Regions from separate parts of the Klebsiella sp. M041 genome, predicted to be linked through region 4. Evidence: predicted binding sites of a transcription regulator. Region 4 holds the regulator's gene; each other region holds the start of a gene.

What was found. Region 4 encodes Fur, which represses iron uptake genes when iron is present. Its sites were predicted from a motif close to ATAATAATGAGAACNACTATCAA; they were not measured.
Region 1: the regulator Fur is predicted to act here: its motif matches at 2,667-2,689, upstream of sodA (superoxide dismutase [Mn]).
Region 2: the regulator Fur is predicted to act here: its motif matches at 1,532-1,554, upstream of sufA (Fe-S cluster assembly scaffold SufA).
Region 3: the regulator Fur is predicted to act here: its motif matches at 1,819-1,841, upstream of AC6CWS_RS11370 (TonB-dependent receptor domain-containing protein).

The regions. Positions count from the first base shown of each region.
Region 1 covers NZ_JCAXWU010000017.1:38,681-43,496, forward strand. The annotation lists gene cpxA (envelope stress sensor histidine kinase CpxA) at 1-1,112, shown strand, start outside; gene yiiM (6-hydroxyaminopurine reductase) at 1,226-1,900, opposite strand; gene sodA (superoxide dismutase [Mn]) at 1,973-2,593, opposite strand; gene rhaT (L-rhamnose/proton symporter RhaT) at 2,883-3,917, shown strand; gene rhaR (HTH-type transcriptional activator RhaR) at 3,950-4,795, opposite strand.
Region 2 covers NZ_JCAXWU010000015.1:29,979-34,794, reverse strand. The annotation lists gene AC6CWS_RS19305 (hypothetical protein) at 916-1,113, shown strand; gene sufA (Fe-S cluster assembly scaffold SufA) at 1,594-1,971, shown strand; gene sufB (Fe-S cluster assembly protein SufB) at 1,974-3,461, shown strand; gene sufC (Fe-S cluster assembly ATPase SufC) at 3,478-4,224, shown strand; gene sufD (Fe-S cluster assembly protein SufD) at 4,199-4,816, shown strand, end outside.
Region 3 covers NZ_JCAXWU010000007.1:180,660-185,475, forward strand. The annotation lists gene sitC (iron/manganese ABC transporter permease subunit SitC) at 1-117, shown strand, start outside; gene AC6CWS_RS11355 (metal ABC transporter permease) at 111-965, shown strand; gene AC6CWS_RS11360 (nitrous oxide-stimulated promoter family protein) at 1,026-1,367, opposite strand; gene AC6CWS_RS11365 (Rdx family protein) at 1,445-1,738, opposite strand; gene AC6CWS_RS11370 (TonB-dependent receptor domain-containing protein) at 1,954-4,323, shown strand; gene AC6CWS_RS11375 (hemin-degrading factor) at 4,394-4,816, shown strand, end outside.
Region 4 covers NZ_JCAXWU010000008.1:180,201-185,016, forward strand. The annotation lists gene ybfE (LexA regulated protein) at 1-257, shown strand, start outside; gene fldA (flavodoxin FldA) at 409-939, shown strand; gene fur (ferric iron uptake transcriptional regulator) at 1,231-1,683, shown strand; gene tcuR (tricarballylate utilization LysR family transcriptional regulator TcuR) at 1,811-2,737, shown strand; gene tcuA (FAD-dependent tricarballylate dehydrogenase TcuA) at 2,835-4,238, shown strand; gene tcuB (tricarballylate utilization 4Fe-4S protein TcuB) at 4,225-4,816, shown strand, end outside.

The DNA of each region.
Region 1 (4,816 bases), on a different contig from region 4:
TGACCAGCGAAGGCCGCGTGATCGGCGCAGAACGCAACGAGATGCAGATCATTCGCAACTTTATCGGCCAGGCCGATAACGCCGATCATCCGCAGAAAAAACGCTATGGCCGCCTGGAAATGGTGGGCCCGTTCTCCGTCAGGGATGGGGAGGATAACTATCAGCTGTATCTGATCCGTCCCGCCAGCACCTCACAATCCGACTTTATCAACCTGCTGTTTGACCGGCCGCTGCTGCTGCTGATCGTCACAATGCTGGTTAGCGCCCCGCTGCTGCTGTGGCTGGCGTGGAGCCTGGCGAAACCGGCGCGTAAGCTGAAAAATGCCGCTGACGAGGTCGCCCAGGGCAACCTGCGGCAGCATCCGGAGCTGGAAGCCGGACCGCAGGAGTTTTTAGCCGCCGGCGCCAGCTTTAACCAGATGGTGACGGCCCTGGAGCGGATGATGACCAGCCAGCAACGGCTGCTGTCCGATATCTCGCACGAGCTGCGCACGCCGCTCACGCGCCTGCAGCTGGGCACCGCCCTGCTGCGCCGCCGCAGCGGTGAGAGCAAAGAGCTGGAGCGTATCGAAACTGAAGCGCACCGACTGGACAGCATGATCAACGACCTGCTGGTGATGTCGCGCAATCAGGCGAAAAACGCCCTGGTGAGCGAGACGGTCAAAGCCAATCAGCTGTGGGGCGAAGTGCTGGACAACGCGGCGTTTGAAGCCGAGCAGATGGGTAAATCGTTCACCGTTGAGTATCCGCCGGGTCCGTGGCCGCTGTACGGTAACCCCAATGCGCTGGAAAGCGCGCTGGAGAATATCGTCCGCAACGCCCTGCGCTACTCGCACACCAAGATTTCCGTCAGCTTCTCAGTGGATAAAGACGGGATTACGGTTAACGTCGATGACGACGGCCCGGGAGTCAGCCCGGAGGATCGCGAGCAGATTTTCCGGCCATTCTACCGGACCGACGAGGCGCGCGACCGCGAGTCCGGCGGCACCGGCCTGGGGCTGGCGATTGTCGAAACCGCTATTCAGCAGCACCGTGGCTGGGTGAAGGCCGACGACAGCCCGCTGGGCGGTCTGCGCTTAACCCTCTGGCTGCCGCTGTATAAGCGGACCTGACGCTGACCCGGCCTGCGCTGCGCCGGGTTACCGCCAGGAACGGTCAGGTCGCCCGGGTAAGGCGCTTGCGCCGCTACCCGGGAGACGCTGCGGAAAGCGCCAATATGGGGGAATTATTTCCCCCACAATCGCCGTGAATTATCCTCGATCTTGCCGCTTAAACGGCGCTTCTGCATGGTTCGACTCCAGCTTACCGACAGGCCCGCGGCCGACAATAAGCGGTGGTACTGATCGTCATCAAACGGCATCTGCCAGGCAATCGCCCCGGCCTCATGGACGCTGACATCGCTCAGGCGAGAGACCAGTTCGAGCGGCGCATCGCTGGAGACTTTCCCCCCGGCGATCACCCGGTACAACCAGCCGGTCTTCCCGCTGTTTTGCATCAGCTGCGCCATATCACCGATCGCAAAATGAAAGTTGAGCTTGAAGCACGGAGAGCGCGGCTGGGTGACCTGGATCAGCGCCTCGCCCCAGCGAAAGATGTCGCCAATGTAGACGTTTTGTTCGGTGAGGCCGGTGCTGGAGAGGTTTTCGCCGAACGCCGGGGCGCAGAACCGATCGGCCTGCTGGGGGAATTCACGGATCCAGTCGGCATAGTGTTCGCGCGGATAGTGACACAGCGCGCGGTCCGGCCCGCCGTGTATTTTCTTCTCCGCCTGCTCATCCCCTTCGAGACCGAGATCGCCGAGCTGCAACTCGCCGTCAACCTGGATTTTGCCGATCGCGCTGGGACGACTGCCCGTGTAGTCCCTGATTTTGCCGACAAAGACATTCACCGGATAATGCATGTCTGCTCTCCTTGCTACCGATATAAAAAAAGCGAGCCATCAGACTCGCTTCTCTCTTAGCACATTGCAACCTTATTTTTTGGCGGCAAAACGCGCTGCAGCTTCGTCCCAGTTCACCACATCCCAGAAGGCTTTGATGTAGTCCGGGCGACGGTTCTGGAATTTCAGGTAGTAAGCGTGTTCCCACACGTCCAGACCCAGGATTGGGAAGCCGGAAGCGCCGGAAATGGCTTCGCCCATCAGCGGGGAATCCTGGTTTGCGGTGGAGACAACGGCCAGTTTGTCACCTTTCAGGACCAGCCACGCCCAGCCGGAACCGAAACGGGTCGCAGCGGCTTTTTCGAATTCCGCTTTGAAGTTGTCCACAGAGCCGAAATCGCGCTCGATAGCCGCTTTCAGGTCGCCCTGCAGGGTGGTACCGGTTTTCAGGCCTTTCCAGAACAGGCTGTGGTTCGCGTGGCCGCCGGCGTTGTTACGCAGTACGGTTTTTTTGTCAGCCGGCAGCTGATCCAGCTTGGTGATCAGCTCTTCAGCGGACAAGTTAGCGAACTCCGGCAGGCTTTCCAGCGCGGCGTTGGCATTGTTCACGTAGGTCTGGTGGTGTTTGGTGTGATGGATCTCCATCGTCTGCTTGTCGAAGTGCGGTTCCAGAGCATCGTAAGCGTACGGCAGGGATGGCAGGGTATAGCTCATAATCATCTCCATTATTGTCGAGCGGCTCAAGTGTTAACGCCGCGTAAGCAGTTTGTCCATTATAGTTAATTAAATGGTATTGAAAATGCTTATCAATGCCGTATTTTTCATATGGATATAACCAGAAGAAATACCCGTCGTTTTGTGATGTAGAACAACTAATTAAGCCCATGGTTGCCAGAGTTCGCCATCCTGTGGCAACGTCCTGAAGGCGGCCAAAGCGGCTAATTTTTACACTCATCGCATCGGAAGCCGCCGTCTCCGATAAAAAAAGATGAGGATAAAATCAATGAACCACGCGATTACGATGGGTATTTTTTGGCATTTGATAGGGGCCGCCAGTGCCGCCTGTTTCTATGCCCCGTTCAAGAAAGTAAAACACTGGTCGTGGGAAACCATGTGGTCGGTCGGGGGGATCGTCTCCTGGCTGATCCTGCCCTGGGCCATCAGCGCCACCCTGTTACCCGATTTCTGGGCCTACTACCGCTCCTTTAACGCCTCCACGCTGCTGCCGGTCTTTCTGTTCGGCGCCATGTGGGGCATCGGTAATATCAACTATGGCCTGACCATGCGCTATCTCGGCATGTCGATGGGGATTGGCATCGCCATTGGCATCACGCTGATTGTCGGTACGCTGATGACGCCGATTATTAACGGTCAGTTTTCGGTGCTGATGCACACCCAGGGCGGTCAAATGACGCTGCTCGGCGTGCTGGTGGCGGTGGTTGGCGTTGGCATCGTCACCCGCGCGGGCCAGCTGAAAGAGCGCAAAATGGGCATCAAAGCCGAAGAGTTCAATCTGAAGAAAGGGCTTCTGCTGGCGGTGATGTGCGGTATCTTCTCGGCAGGGATGTCGTTCGCGATGAACGCCGCCAAACCGATGCATGATGCCGCCGCGGCGCTCGGCGTCGACCCGTTATATGCGGCGCTGCCAAGCTACGTGGTGATTATGGGCGGCGGGGCGCTGGTCAACCTTGGCTTCTGCTTTATTCGTCTGGCGAAAGTGAAGACTCTGTCAGTCAAAGCCGATTTCTCACTGGCCAAACCGCTCATCATCAGCAACCTACTGCTTTCCGCCCTCGGCGGCCTGATGTGGTATCTCCAGTTCTTCTTCTATGCCTGGGGCCACGCCAGCATTCCGGCGCAGTATGACTATATGAGCTGGATGCTGCACATGAGTTTCTACGTACTGTGCGGCGGTCTGGTGGGTCTGGTGCTGAAAGAGTGGAACAACGCCGGTCGTCGTCCGGTGAGCGTCCTGAGCCTCGGCTGCGTGGTGATCATCATCGCCGCCAACATCGTCGGTCTGGGAATGGCCAGTTAAGCACCGGATCATCTGCCTGACAAAGACGCTCTTCAGGCGGCGGCGCGACTGCGCTGCCGCCACTGCCCCGGCGACATGCCGATTTCCCGGCTGAACACCACCGAAAAGTAGTTACTGTCCTCAAAGCCGCACTGCATGGCGATATCGCCGATTAAGCGCTCGGTATGCTGCAACAGATACTGCGCATGGCAGATCCGTAGCTGACGTAAATAGTGATTGATGGTCATGCCGGTTTGCTGGCGAAATTGCTGCCGTAGCGCCCGCTCGCTGCCGCCCTCCTGCTCGCAGAAACGCTCCAGGACAAAGGGTCGGCTCAGGCTGGCCGCCAGCGCGGCCAGCAGTTTGTCCAACAGCGCTTCGCGCTGCGTTGCCGCCAGATTATCCGTTGCGTAGCGATGGCGCTGGAGGGTCAGCGCCAGCTGAGCAAACAGCAGCTCGGCCATCGCATTCCCCTGCGCATCGTGCCGGGAACACTCGTGCTCAAGCTGGCTAATTACCTGGCGCGCCTGCGCCATACCGGTGCTGCCCATGCGCCAGTGGGGCTTCCACGGCGTGCCGAAGAGGCCAGGGATCGCCCCCGCCCAGTCGAAATTGAGCTGCAGCCGCTCCGGGCAATAGATGATGTTCTGCAGAACCAGATCGTTAACGGAAGCATAGGAGTGTTTATCTTCGGCGCGAATATAGAACAGATCGCCGCGGGTAATGCGCCAGGGACGGTCGTTGAGAACGTGCAGCCCGTTGCCCCGCCACACCAGCACCAGCTCGCAGAACTCATGGGTGTGTTCAGCGAAGACGTTTTGCGGGTAGCGGTCGGCCACCGCCACCGCCTGCGTGGCGGAAGGGAAAAACTCCTCTTTACGTAGAATCAGACCGGCCACGGCTCACACTCCCAACGCGGA
Region 2 (4,816 bases), on a different contig from region 4:
AACTATCATGTTTTTTTGTAATTATATTAATATGATATAATTTGCATTGCTAACTATCATGATGGGCTCCTCCTCTGAGTAGTGTTTTCGCTCGTTCATCATGGTGTTAGGTGATGTCACAGGTAGTGCAATTGTTCGCAGAAAATAGAAGACGATGCCATTATGGCCTTACTATTAGTCATAAGCATTGCGCTATGCCTGGAAAACGACGCCACCAAGTGTTTGAAGGGCTCAGGCGTAAATCTAATCTAGAAAAAATGGTGTTAATTATGGTTAATCACCCCAAAATATTCTTTTTGTGGTTGCTTTGGGGTATGTGTTTTTTTGGAATGAAAAGTAATTATGGTATTTATAGGCGTCTTTCTTTTATTTCTAAAAAGCACTTGTTGCGATATTGTGTAATATTAATGATGCCCCTGTGGAATATGAGTTTTTTGGGGCATTATCAGGGATAATAAAATAGGATGCAAAATGATATATGATTGGTTTGAAAAGTCCCCCATCCTGCGTGGGCGCGCCAGTATAAGACGTTTTACAAAACATAGACGCAAACCTGACGAGAGCGCATGGTGGCCGGGAAAAGCGCGCAGAAATAATTCCTCCTCGTCCACCACCGGCGGCGATCATCCCCTGCAGCATCTACCCGGTGTACCCGGCCATGCGAGACATATCGGCCGTCTTCGCCTCCACGCCTTCGTCAGGACACCATTTTCGGGCGGCATGAAGGACCGCCTGCGTTTTAAGCCTGTTAATTATGCATTAGCGTTACCTCTTTATAATCATCAGGTTATTTGATATCGCCCGAATGGCGATGTTGTTCGCATGTTTTCCGGCATATGCCAATCAGGTAAATATGAAATGGAGCAGTGGCTATCTTTTGCTAGCCTTTCTGAGGAGGACAGACGGAGCGACACCATGAAAGATAAAGATGAACAAACGGCATTGATTGGCATGGCTATCGGCGCGGCGGTCATTAGCTTAGTGGCGACCCAAAAGCAGATTAATCAGGGGAGTATCGTGGATGAGCTGGTGCGGCTGGGCAGACAGAAGGGAGATGGGGTGGAGGATGAGGTCTTTGTCCAGGCCGCCCGCCTGGTGAGAAAAGGGACCTAGCCAACCGATAGCCTTCCTGACTACCCGTTTCATCGCGGTTTACATCCCCCCCGATCGCGGCCACGTCTCCGCCAGGCCGCGACCGCCCCTGCCGAAAGCGTCGCGCCTTGACGCTTTCTTCTCACGCTTTCTCATTCCGCAGGCCAGCGCCTGTTCAGCGCGCATGGCCGCTTAGTGACGCCGTCACTTTTTCCGTCTCTGCGCCAGGTTGAATCAGGAAGGTGGTCTGCTGCTATCGCATAAATCGGTATTTTCGATACATCTTTGCCATTGCGTGCGGTAACAGAACAATATCAGAATAACATATTATAAATCATATGATTAGGTTCCACTTGCGTACCCTGATAATCCCCGGGCAAGGGTCTATGCTTATAAAAAGCGCTAAATGAGGCAATACCCCTGCTGCAGAAGGGTTGAAGTGATAATCATTATCACTAACATGGCGGTATGCCTTGATGGCGCCAACCTGGAGGTCTATCGATGGAAGTACAAGCAGGAACCTTTAATCCCGCCGATTTCAGCTGGCAGGGACTGACCATGACGCCGGCCGCTGCCGCGCATATTCGCGATCTGATGCGTAAGCAGCCGGACAAAAAGGGGCTACGGCTGGGTATCAAAACCAGCGGCTGCGCCGGTTTTGGCTATGTGCTCGAAATGATTACCGAGCCGGCGCCCGACGAACTGCTCTTTGAATCTGACGGGGCGAAGCTGTTTGCGCCGCTGCAGGCGATGCCGTTCATTGACGGCACGGAGCTGGATTACGTCCGGGAAGGTTTAAATGAAATCTTTAAATTTCATAACCCGAAAGCGCAGCACGAGTGCGGCTGCGGCGAAAGTTTTGGGGTGCAGGCGGAGTAACTATGTCGCGTAATACTGAAGCAACAGACGATGTCAAAACCTGGACCGGCGGCCCGCTCAATTATAAAGAGGGCTTTTTCACTCGCCTGCAGACCGATGAGCTGGCCAAAGGCATTAATGAAGAGGTGGTTCGCGCCATCTCCGCCCGTCGCAATGAGCCGCAGTGGATGCTGGAGTTCCGGCTCAATGCCTACCGGGCGTGGCTGGAGATGGAAGAGCCGCACTGGCTGAAGGCGCATTACGATAAGCTGAATTATCAGGATTACAGCTACTATTCCGCCCCCTCCTGCGGCAACTGCGATGAGACCTGCGCCTCCGAGCCCGGCGCGGTGCAGCAGACCGGGGCCAACACCTTCCTGACCAGCGAGGTGGAAGAAGCCTTTAACCAGCTGGGCGTGCCGGTGCGCGAAGGGCGCGAGGTGGCGGTGGACGCGATATTCGACTCGGTGTCGGTGGCGACCACCTACCGTGAAAAGCTGGCGGAGCAGGGGATCATCTTCTGCTCTTTCGGCGAGGCGATCCACGACCATCCGGAACTGGTGAAAAAGTATCTGGGGACCGTGGTGCCGGGCAATGACAACTTCTTTGCCGCGCTGAACGCCGCGGTGGCTTCGGATGGCACCTTTATCTATGTGCCGAAGGGCGTCCGCTGTCCGATGGAGCTGTCGACCTATTTCCGCATCAACGCCGAAAAGACCGGCCAGTTTGAACGCACCATTCTGGTGGCCGATGAAGGCAGCTACGTCAGCTACATTGAGGGCTGCTCGGCGCCGGTGCGCGACAGCTATCAACTGCACGCCGCGGTGGTGGAAGTCATCATCCATAAAGACGCGGAAGTGAAATACTCCACGGTGCAGAACTGGTTCCCGGGGGATAACAACACCGGCGGGATCCTCAACTTTGTCACCAAGCGCGCCCTGTGCGAAGGGGAGAACAGCAAAATGTCATGGACCCAGTCGGAAACCGGCTCGGCCATCACCTGGAAATACCCCAGCTGCATCCTGCGCGGCGATAACTCGATCGGCGAATTCTTTTCGGTGGCGCTGACCAGCGGTCATCAGCAGGCGGACACCGGCACCAAAATGATCCATATCGGCAAGAACACCCGCTCGACCATCATCTCGAAAGGGATCTCCGCCGGACACAGCCAGAACAGCTATCGCGGGCTGGTCAAAATCATGCCGACCGCGACCAACGCCCGCAACTTCACCCAGTGCGATTCGATGCTGATCGGCCCGGACTGCGGGGCGCATACCTTCCCGTATGTGGAATGTCGCAACAACAGCGCCCAGCTGGAGCACGAAGCGACCACCTCGCGGATCGGTGAGGACCAGCTGTTCTACTGCCTGCAGCGCGGGATCAGCGAAGACGATGCCATCTCGATGATCGTCAACGGCTTCTGTAAAGACGTCTTCTCCGAACTGCCGCTGGAGTTCGCCGTCGAAGCGCAAAAATTGCTGGCCATTAGCCTTGAGCATAGCGTCGGCTGATAATTAAGGAAAAAAGATGTTAAGTATTCAAGATTTACACGTCGCCGTCGAAGATAAAGCGATCCTGCGCGGGCTGAACCTTGAGGTGCGTCCGGGGGAGGTCCACGCCATTATGGGGCCGAACGGCTCGGGGAAAAGCACGCTTTCGGCCACCCTGGCCGGGCGCGAAGATTACGAGGTCACCGGCGGCAGCGTCGAATTTAAGGGCAAAAACCTGCTGGAGCTCGCCCCGGAAGATCGCGCCGGGGAAGGCATCTTTATGGCCTTCCAGTATCCGGTGGAGATCCCCGGCGTCAGCAACCAGTTCTTCCTGCAGACCGCGCTGAATGCCGTGCGCAGCTATCGCGGCCAGGAGCCGCTGGATCGCTTCGACTTTCAGGATTTAATTGAAGAGAAAATCAGGTTGCTGCAGATGCCGGAAGATCTGCTGACCCGTTCGGTGAACGTGGGTTTCTCCGGCGGCGAAAAAAAGCGCAACGACATTCTGCAGATGGCGGTGCTTGAGCCGGAGTTGTGCATTCTCGATGAATCGGATTCCGGGCTCGACATCGATGCCCTGAAAATCGTCTCCCAGGGCGTGAACGCGCTGCGCGACGGCAAACGCGCCTTCATCATCGTCACTCACTATCAGCGCATCCTTGACTATATCAAGCCGGACTATGTCCATGTGCTGTATCAGGGGCGGATTGTGAAGTCGGGGGATTTCACTCTCGTCAAACAGCTGGAGGAGCAGGGCTATGGCTGGCTTACCGAACAGCAGTAATGCGCTGCAGCAGTGGCACCATCTGTTTGAAGCGCAGGGCGACCAGCGTACGCCGGAGGCCAGCCAGCATCTGCAGCAGCTGTTGCGCCTGGGTCTGCCGACGCGCAAGCAGGAGGACTGGAAATACACCCCACTGGACGCGCTGATTAACGGCCGCTTCGTCGCCGATGAGGGAGCGTCGGTCAGCGCCGAGCAGCGTGACGCGCTGGCGCTGCCGCTGGACGCCTGGCGACTGGTGTTTATCGACGGTCGCTATCATCCTGAGCTGAGCGACGATCTCGCCGCCAGTGGCATGGAGGTCAGTGTCGATAACCAGCGCCAGCATCTGCCGGATGCCCTCCAGCCGGAGGTGTTTCTCCATCTGACCGAAAGCCTGGCGCAGACGGTGACCCGCCTTCGCGTGCCGCGCAACCGCCGCCTGGATAAGCCGCTGCTGCTGATGCATATCACCCGCGGCCTGGCCGGCGATGCGCTGAATACCGCCCACTATCGTCACCATCTGGCGCTGGAGAGCGGGGCGGAGGCGACGATTGTCGAGCACTATCTTAGCCTTGATGAGCAACCGCACTTCACCGGCGGGCGGCTGACCATG
Region 3 (4,816 bases), on a different contig from region 4:
GCCACCGGCGGCATTATCGTGGTGGCGCAAACGCTGCTGTTCCTCATCACCTTTATCTTCGCGCCGAAGCATGGCCTGTTGGCCAACCGTCGCCGCGCCGGGGAGGCCGCATGCTGAATCTGATCCTGGCCCCGTTCCAGTTTCCTTTTATGGTCAACGCGATAACAGTATCGATGGTCGTTGCCGTGCCCTGCGCGCTGCTGTCGGTCTTTCTGGTACTAAAAGGCTGGGCGCTGATGGGCGACGCCATGAGCCACGCGGTCTTTCCCGGCGTGGTGCTGGCCTACATTATCGGCATCCCCTTCGCCATCGGCGCGTTTATCGCCGGACTGCTCTGCGCCGTGACGACCGGTTTTCTCGACGACAACAGCCGCCTCAAACGCGATACCATCATGGGGATTGTCTTCTCCGGCATGTTTGGCGCCGGGCTGGTGCTGTACGTAGCGATCCAGTCCGACGTCCATCTCGACCATATTCTGTTCGGCGACATGCTCGGGATCTCCCTCAGCGATATTGGACAAACGGCGGCTATCGCGCTGGTGATTGCGCTGATTATCGGGCTGAAATGGCGGGATTTTTTGCTGCACGCCTTCGATCCGACGCAGGCCAAAGCCAGCGGCCTGCGCGGCGGACTGCTGCACTACGGCATGCTGTGCATGATCGCCCTGACCATCGTCGCGACGCTGCAGTCGGTAGGGATTATTCTGTCGATTTCGCTGCTGATTGCCCCCGGGGCGATCGCGCTCCTGCTGGTACGGCGCTTTATCCACGCCCTGCTGCTGGCGGTGGCGGTAGCGGTCTGCTGCTCGGCGGGAGGGGTGTGGCTGGCGTTTTATCTCGATAGCGCGCCGGCGCCGACTATCGTGGTGCTGTTCAGCGCGCTGTTTGTGGTCGCCTTTGTGACAAGCACGATCCGGGATAGTCAGAAACAGAAGGCTTCATCACCCATCCCCGGTGGCGGCTAACGCCTTACCGGGGCTGCGCTTGTCCCCCGGCTGCGCGCAGCCCAGGCCGGGGAAAGGCCGCTATTTTTTCGGTCGATATTTTTCCGGCAGCGGCGGCACCGGCCGCCTGTCATCCAGCAGATGGCGAAGGGTCAGGATCGGGTGGCGCCAGAGCATTCGTGGCCCGGCCCAGCGCATAATCTGCTTCATCTCTTCGCGCTTCGCCGGCTGATAGCAGTGTACCGGACACTGCTTGCAGGCCGGTTTATTGTCGCCAAACACGCACTTATCAAGCCGCTTGTCGGCGTAGGCGTTCAGCGCCTGATAGTGTTCGCCGTCGTCGCGGGCATCCGGACAGCGGCGCTGATAAAGCCCAATCATCCGACCGATCGTCTGCTTTTCACGTTCGATGCGTTTGCCCACCGTCAACTTCCCTCTCCACAAAAAGATGCATCAATAATACACCTTTTAAACGGGCCACGCAGCCGCTTTCCTAACGATTAGGTCGGGTTAGCGGGTTTATCAACATGCCCCAATGCTTTTTCCGGGAAGCAGACATCGCGCACCCGGCGTTTCAGCTCTGCCGCATCCGGAAAGCCGCCATCCTGCTTGCGCTCCCAGATCTGCTGGCCGTCGATATCGATAGTGAAGATCCCGCCGGTGCCCGGCACCAGCGTCACCGAGGCGATATCGGTGCTGAAGGTGTGTAACAGCTCCTGCGCCATCCAGCTGGCGCGCAGCATCCAGTTGCACTGGGAACAATAGGTGATAGTGATAGCCGCTTTTGAATTCATCGTCATCTCGCTCAGGCTGAAAGGGCACAGTGTAAACAAAGTGCAGTTTAAATGAGGAATACATGAATATTTTGTTGCAAACGATAATACCTATCATTACCATTCGCAATCAACAAATGGAGTAAGACCCTATCCGCAACGGAAAAGACGGAGCAACCTGCAACTCTGGAAGTAACGCGTGAGCCGATACTAATAACGATCAAGGCGTGGCGACTATGTACAAATCGACTCCGTCAGCAGCAGGGTGTAAAAAACGCCTGCTGGTGACCTCTTTGCTTGCAGCAATTTATCAAACTTCTGCCATCGCAGCAGGCACTTCCGCCATCGGCGGCGAGGCGGTGGATGACACCTCGGAACAAATGACCGTCACCGCTCCCGCGCCGGCGCCGGCGCAAAAAGCCGGTAACGAGCACAGCATCAGCGCCCGGGAGCTGGAGGACAAAGGCGCTAACGACTTCGGCTCGATCATGCGCTATGAACCGCTCATCAGCGCCACCGGGGCCAGCGGCGGATCCGGCAACGGCAAAAGCGGCTTCGACCGCGGGGGCTACACCGGCTACAACATTCGCGGCATGGAGAGCAACCGCGTCGGTATCGACGTGGACGGTATCGCCCAGCCCAACGCCACCGGCCGCGGCTACGTCGGCCGCTCGGGGCTCAATACCTTCGGCATCGGCCGCGATTATATCGACCCGTATATGTACGGCAGCGTGGATATCCAGTCCGGCGCCACCTCGACGGAAACGGCCAACAGCGCCATCGGAGGGAATGTCTCCTTCCGCCCGAAATCGGCGGATGATTACCTGCGCCCGGGCAAAACCAGCGCCTTCGGCTATCGCAGCGGCTACGACTCCGCGGATCGCAGCTGGCACAACGGGGTGACCGTCGCCGGCGGCGATGAGTTCCTGCGCGGCATTTTGGTCTACAGCCGCCGCGACGGCCAGGAAACCGAAAACAACAGCGGCACCGTCGACGCCTACCCGGCGAACTGGCACTCCGATGCCTTTCTGGCCTCCGGGATCTGGCAGCCCAACGACGAGCACAAGCTAACCAGCACCTTCGACTATTACCATAAAACCAACCACACCCACTACGATACCTGGGACTCCAGCGGTAACAGCACCATCGGCACCGCCAACCAGACCAGCCAGACCCGACGCTGGGGCCTGAGCCTGAAGGATGACTGGACGCCGATGAATGACTACCTCGACAGCGTCTCCACGAAAATCTACTACCAGCATACCGAAGCCCATGACTGGACGTATATGCCGGACAGCATCACCCGCAGAATGCAGACGGTGAACTCCAACTACGACACCGACACCTGGGGCCTGCAGACCGCGCTGGCGAAAACCCTGGGCCGCCACGATCTGAGCGCCGGCTTTAACGCCAGCACCAGCAAAACCCAGCGGCCCTTCAGCCAGTCGCCGATCCCCAACGTTTACAGCGAGATCATGCAGCCGGAGGCGGACAGCCGCAGCTACACTCTCGGCGGCTTTGTCCAGGATAAGATCAACTTCGACCTTGATAGCCACAACTTCGCCATCATTCCCGGCGTGCGCGTGGTGCATCAATCGACGAAGCCGGAAAATCTGTCCGACCTTGCCGCCAACAGCAGTGCGCTGACCGAATCGTCGGTGGCGAATCTGTACGGTAAAAACAGCGATACCCAGGTTCTGCCGTCGTTGACCTTCCAGTACGACCTCACCCCGCGCCTGATGACCTACCTGCAGTACCAGCGCGGCGCGCAGTTCCCCAACGCCAGCCAGCTGTATGGATCCTGGAACCTTGGGTCCAGCTACGCCGGCAGCCAGCAGTATGCCCTGATCGGCAATACCGATCTGAAGACGGAAACCAGCGATAATCTCGAGTGGGGGCTGAAGGGGGAAGTTACCGAAGGCATCACCCTGCGCACAGCGCTGTTCTACAACAGCTATAAGAACTTTATCGCCTATACCCGCTATACCCGGGCGAATAATCCGGGCCAGTTCACTAACGTGCCGTCGAACATCTACACCATTTATCAGGCGGAAAACCGCGATAAAGCCTATATCTACGGCGGTGAGATCAGCACCAAATTTAACTTTGGCACCTGGTATGAGCAGGTGAACGGCCTGAGCGCCACCCTCGCCCTCGGCTATAGCGAAGGGAAATCGAAATCCAGCTACAGCGGCGATAAATACGTCGACCTCGACAGCGTAGCGCCGATGAAAGCTATCGTCGGCGTGGCGTGGGACGATCCGGCGAAACGCTACGGCACCGCCCTAACGGCGACCTTCGTCAAGGGGAAACAGGCGACCGCCACCAACCGCGAAAGCTACAGCAACAGCGGGTCCGCCATCGCCGATGCCAGCAGCGACTATATGCGCGTGCCGGGCTACGGCATGCTGGACTGGACCGCGTACTGGCAGGTAGCGAAAAACGTGCGCCTCAATGGCGGGGTCTACAACCTCACCGATCGTAAATACTGGGATTACCTGAGCAGCCGCAATATCGAGACCGGCACCAACCAGGACGCCAATGATAAAGCGCTGGCGGTCATGCCGGGCCGCACCTGGCAGCTTGGGGTCAACGTCGACTTCTGATTGCCCGAATAACAACTCACCTGCCCCGGCCCGCCGGCCGGGGATATTGAACATTGAGAAGGATATGATTATGCCCAATGCCCACCCCGATCTGTGGCAGCGCTACCAGGCCACCAAAGCGTCCAGCACCGCGAAATATGCCCGCGATATCGCCGCGGAAATGGGGATCAGCGAAGCCGAGCTGACCGCCGCCCGCCTCGGTCACGATGCCGTGCGCCTGATCGATGACGCCCGGGCGCTGATTGCCGCCCTGGAGCGCGTCGGTGAAACCAAATGCATCTGTCGCAACGAGTATGCCGTCCATGAGCAGGTGGGCCAGTTCACGCACCAGCACCTCAGCGGCCACGCCGGGCTGGTGCTCAACCCGCGCGCGCTCGATCTGCGTCTGTTCCTCAGCCAGTGGGCCAGCGCCTTCCATTTGAACGATAACGGTCGCCAGAGCATTCAGTTTTTCGACCACCACGGCGACGCCCTGCTGAAAGTCTATGCGACC
Region 4 (4,816 bases):
TGTTCGCAAACGAGCGTCGCCCGGGAAGACCAAAAACCAATCCGCTGTCGCGCGATGAACAACTGCGCATCAACAAACGTAATCAGCTGAAACGCGATAAAGTGCGCGGGCTGAAGCGCGTGGAGCTAAAGCTCAACGCCGACGCGGTCGATGCGCTTAACGAACTGGCGGAAGCGCGTAATATGAGCCGCAGCGATCTCATCGAAGAGATGCTGATGACGCAATTAACCGCCCTGCGCAGCCAGGGAAAAGTCTAACTTTCCGCGAAAAATCCGCATTCATGTAGCAGAGTGTGCAGTCGGGCGTGATTGCTGTTTCCGCGTCCTTGCCTGTTCTGCTATGATTGCCGTTATCTGTGGGCATCGCGTCCCTACCACATCATTTAAGTTTCAAGAGGTTATTTTACTCATGGCAATCATCGGCATCTTTTTTGGCAGCGACACCGGCAACACCGAAAATATTGCAAAAATGATTCAAAAGCAGCTTGGTAAAGATGTTGCTGATGTTCACGACATTGCCAAAAGCAGCAAAGAAGATCTGGAAGCCCACGACATCCTGCTGCTCGGCATCCCGACCTGGTACTACGGTGAAGCCCAGTGTGACTGGGACGACTTCTTCCCGACGCTGGAAGAGATCGACTTTAACGGCAAGCTGGTGGCGCTGTTCGGCTGCGGCGACCAGGAAGACTACGCAGAGTACTTCTGCGATGCGCTGGGCACCATCCGCGACATCATTGAGCCGCGCGGCGCGACCATCGTTGGCCACTGGCCGACTGCCGGCTATCACTTCGAGGCCTCCAAAGGCCTGGCGGATGACGACCACTTCGTCGGCCTCGCCATTGATGAAGACCGTCAGCCGGAACTGACCAACGAGCGCGTTGAGAAGTGGGTGAAGCAGGTGGCTGAAGAGCTGCACCTCGAAGAAATCAAAAACGCCTGATAATTAAGCGGCGCAATCATTGAGTTGCGTCGTATTAATAGACAAAAGCAATCAAACTAATAGCTACAAGTTTTTAACTTTTAATCACATATCTGTACAATGTCCTCTGATTCTACGAGGCACGTGACGCAGTTTGTAGCTGGTGCCTCGTTTTTGACAGCAAACCAGGCCCGATGCTTGCAGTTTTCATTTACCAGTGGCAGTTCTATAATGAGACGCATTACGTCGGGTTAATTTCTGTATGACTTCCGTTGAAGGAAGTAGATCGTTTAGCAACAGGACAGATTCCGCATGACTGACAACAATACCGCATTAAAGAAGGCTGGCCTGAAAGTCACACTTCCTCGACTGAAAATCCTTGAAGTGCTGCAGGAACCGGATAACCATCATGTCAGTGCGGAAGACTTATATAAACGCCTGATCGACATGGGCGAAGAGATTGGTCTGGCGACCGTTTACCGCGTCCTCAACCAGTTTGATGACGCCGGTATCGTGACTCGTCATAATTTTGAAGGCGGTAAATCCGTTTTCGAACTGACCCAGCAGCATCACCACGATCACCTGATCTGCCTCGACTGCGGCAAAGTGATCGAATTCAGTGATGACTCTATCGAAGCGCGCCAGCGTGAAATCGCTTCCCGTCACGGCATCCGCCTGACCAACCACAGTCTGTATCTGTACGGTCACTGTGCGGAAGGTGATTGCCGCGAGGACGAACACGCCCACGACGCGGTGGAAAAGTAATTCCCTGCTTCGCCTGCTCTGAAAAGCCAACCAGCCGGTTGGCTTTTTTATGGGCGCTTCTGCCGCGCTTCCCGCTCACGTCCCGGCGGCGACCCTCGCGAGTCCCCGCTTTGTCCGGAGAGTTGATATGGAACTTCGCCAGCTACGCTATTTTACGCGCATTGTTGAAACCGGCAGCATGGGCCGCGCCGCGCTCGATCTGAATATCGGCGTCTCGGCGCTCAGCCAGCAGATCGCGCGTCTGGAAAATGAGCTGTCCATTCGCCTCCTGCAGCGAACCTCTCGCGGCGTGACGCCCACCAGCGCGGGCCTCGCTTTCTACTCACAGGCGCAGCTGGCGCTGCGTCATGCCGATGATGCCATCCTCGCCGCCCGCGAGGCGCGGCTGTCGGGCCACGTCAGCGTCGGCATGGCCCCCAGCACCGCCTCCGTTCTTGGCGTACCGTTCATCAACGCGATGCGCGAGAGCTACCCCGACGTCCGCCTGCACCTGGTGGAAAGCCTCTCCGGGAATCTGGAGCGGATGATCAACACCCGCCAGCTGGATTTAGCCATCGTCTTCCAGCAGGAGAAGATCCTGCGCTGGAGCGCCAGACCGGTGCTCGAAGAGCGCCTGTTCCTGATCGGCACCCATGCGCTGTTGGCCTCGCTGCCGGATGACCCTGTTTCCCCTGACCAGCTCACCACCCTGCCGCTGATTATGCCAAGCCAGGGCCACGGCCTGCGCGGCAGGCTGGAGGCGGTTTGCCAGCAGCACAGCCTCAGCGTTGAGGTGGTGGCGGACATTGACGGTCTGGCCCTGCTGATGCAGGCCGTGCGCAGCGGACTGGGCGCCACTCTGCAGCCCGGGGCCGCTATTTCCCATCTCGACCATCAGGCGCTGAGGGTGATCGGCATCGCTAATCCGATCCTCAGCCGCCCCAATTTTCTGGTCAGCCTGTCGGATGATGAGCTCACCCCGGCAGGCCTTGCGGCACGGGTCATACTAAGCAAAGTCATGCGCCAGCTGGTGGAGTCCGATCGCTGGCCAGGCGCCACCCTTTACGTTAACTAAACCCCTCTTTAGCGTTACGCCATAGCGCCCCGTCGCCGTTACCGCCTACATTCCCATTACAAATTTAACAAATCATTAAATTGTAAGGGAGCCGATAATGGTGGATGTACTGGTCATTGGCGGCGGCAATGCCGCGCTATGCGCCGCCTTAACCGCCCGGGAAGCCGGCGCCTCGGTGCTGCTGCTGGAGGCGGCGCCGCGGGAGTGGCGAGGCGGCAACTCGCAGCACACGCGTAACCTGCGCTGTATGCACGATGCGCCGCAGGACGTGCTGGTCGACAGCTATCCGGAAGAGGAGTACTGGCAGGATCTGCTGCGCGTCACCGAAGGGAACACCAACGAAGCGCTGGCCCGGCTGGTGATCCGCACCTCGTCACAGTGCCGGGACTGGATGCGTCAGCACGGGGTTAACTTTCAGCCGCCGCTCTCCGGCGCCCTGCACGTGGCCCGCACCAACGCCTTTTTTATGGGCGGCGGCAAAGCGCTGGTCAATGCCTATTACCGCAGCGCAGAGCGGATGGGGGTGCAGATCCGCTACAACACGCCGGTGCAGGCCCTGGAACTGCGCAACGGTGAATTTGTCGCCGCGCTGGCGGGCGAGGAACGGATTGTCGCGAGAAGCTGCGTCCTCGCCGCCGGCGGATTTGAATCCAACCGCGAGTGGCTGCGCGAGGCCTGGGGGCAAAATGACCGCGGCGAATGGCCCGCCGATAACTTTCTCATCCGCGGCACGCGCTTCAACCAGGGGGGGCTGCTCAAGTTTATGATCGACGCCGGGGCCGATATCATCGGCGATCCTTCCCAGTCCCACTGCGTCGCCATTGACGCCCGGGCGCCGCTCTATGACGGCGGGATCTGCACCCGCGTCGACTGCGTTTCGCTGGGGGTGGTGGTCAACCGCGATGCCGTGCGCTTTTATGATGAGGGGGAAGATTTCTGGCCTAAACGCTACGCCATCTGGGGCCGACTGGTCGCCCACCAGCCAGGACAGATCGGCTACTCGATCATCGACAGCAAAGCCATCGGCCACTTTATGCCCCCCGTCTTTCCCGGCGCTCAGGCCAATACCATCGCGGAACTGGCCCGCCAGCTGGGGCTGGACGGCGAACGCTTAGCGCAAACCATCGCCGACTATAATGCCGCCTGCGCGCCGGGCCAGTTCGATCACACCCGCCTGGATAACTGCGCGACCTCTGGCCTCACGCCGGCGAAAACCCACTGGGCGCGCCCCATCGATACGCCGCCTTACTACGGCTACGCCCTGCGTCCGGGGATCACCTTCACCTACCTCGGGCTCTACGTCGACGACACCGCCGCCGTCCATTTCGCCGGTCAACCCAGCCGTAATCTGTTCGTCGCCGGGGAAATGATGGCCGGCAACGTGCTGGGCAAGGGCTACACCGCCGGCGTCGGGATGTCGATCGGCACCACCTTCGGCCGCATCGCCGGCCAGCAAGCCGCCCGGTCGGCGCAGCAGGAGAAACACCATGAAGTCGCTTGAAAAGCTGATCATTGACGCGCAGATCATCACCGAACCGGAGGCGGAAGTCGAACGGGTGATGCAGGTGTGTAACGCCTGCCGCTACTGCGAAGGGTTTTGCGCCGTGTTCCCGGCGATGACCCAGCGCCTGGCCTTTGGCAAGGCGGATATCAACTATCTGGCTAACCTGTGCCATAACTGCGGCGCTTGCCTGCATGCCTGCCAGTATGCGCCACCGCACGAGTTCGCCATTAACGTGCCGAAGGCGATGGCCGAAGTCCGGCTCGAGACCTATCAACACTACGCCCAGCCCGCCGCCTTTAGCAGCCTGTACCGCCGGGCCGGCATGACCACCGTGCTGGCGCTGGTCGGCGGCCTGATTGTCTTTCTGCTGCTGGCGATGGGGCTCAAAGGCTCGCTGCGCCATCCGCCGCTGGCGGGCGACTTCTACCAGATATTCCCCCATAACCTGCTGGCGTGGATGTTTGGTTCGGTCTTTGTGCTGGCGATTGGCTTACTGATGAGCGGGGTGATCCGCTTCTGGCGCGAGATCTCCCCGGGCCAGCCGCAACCGATTGATATTGCGAAGGCATCCCATG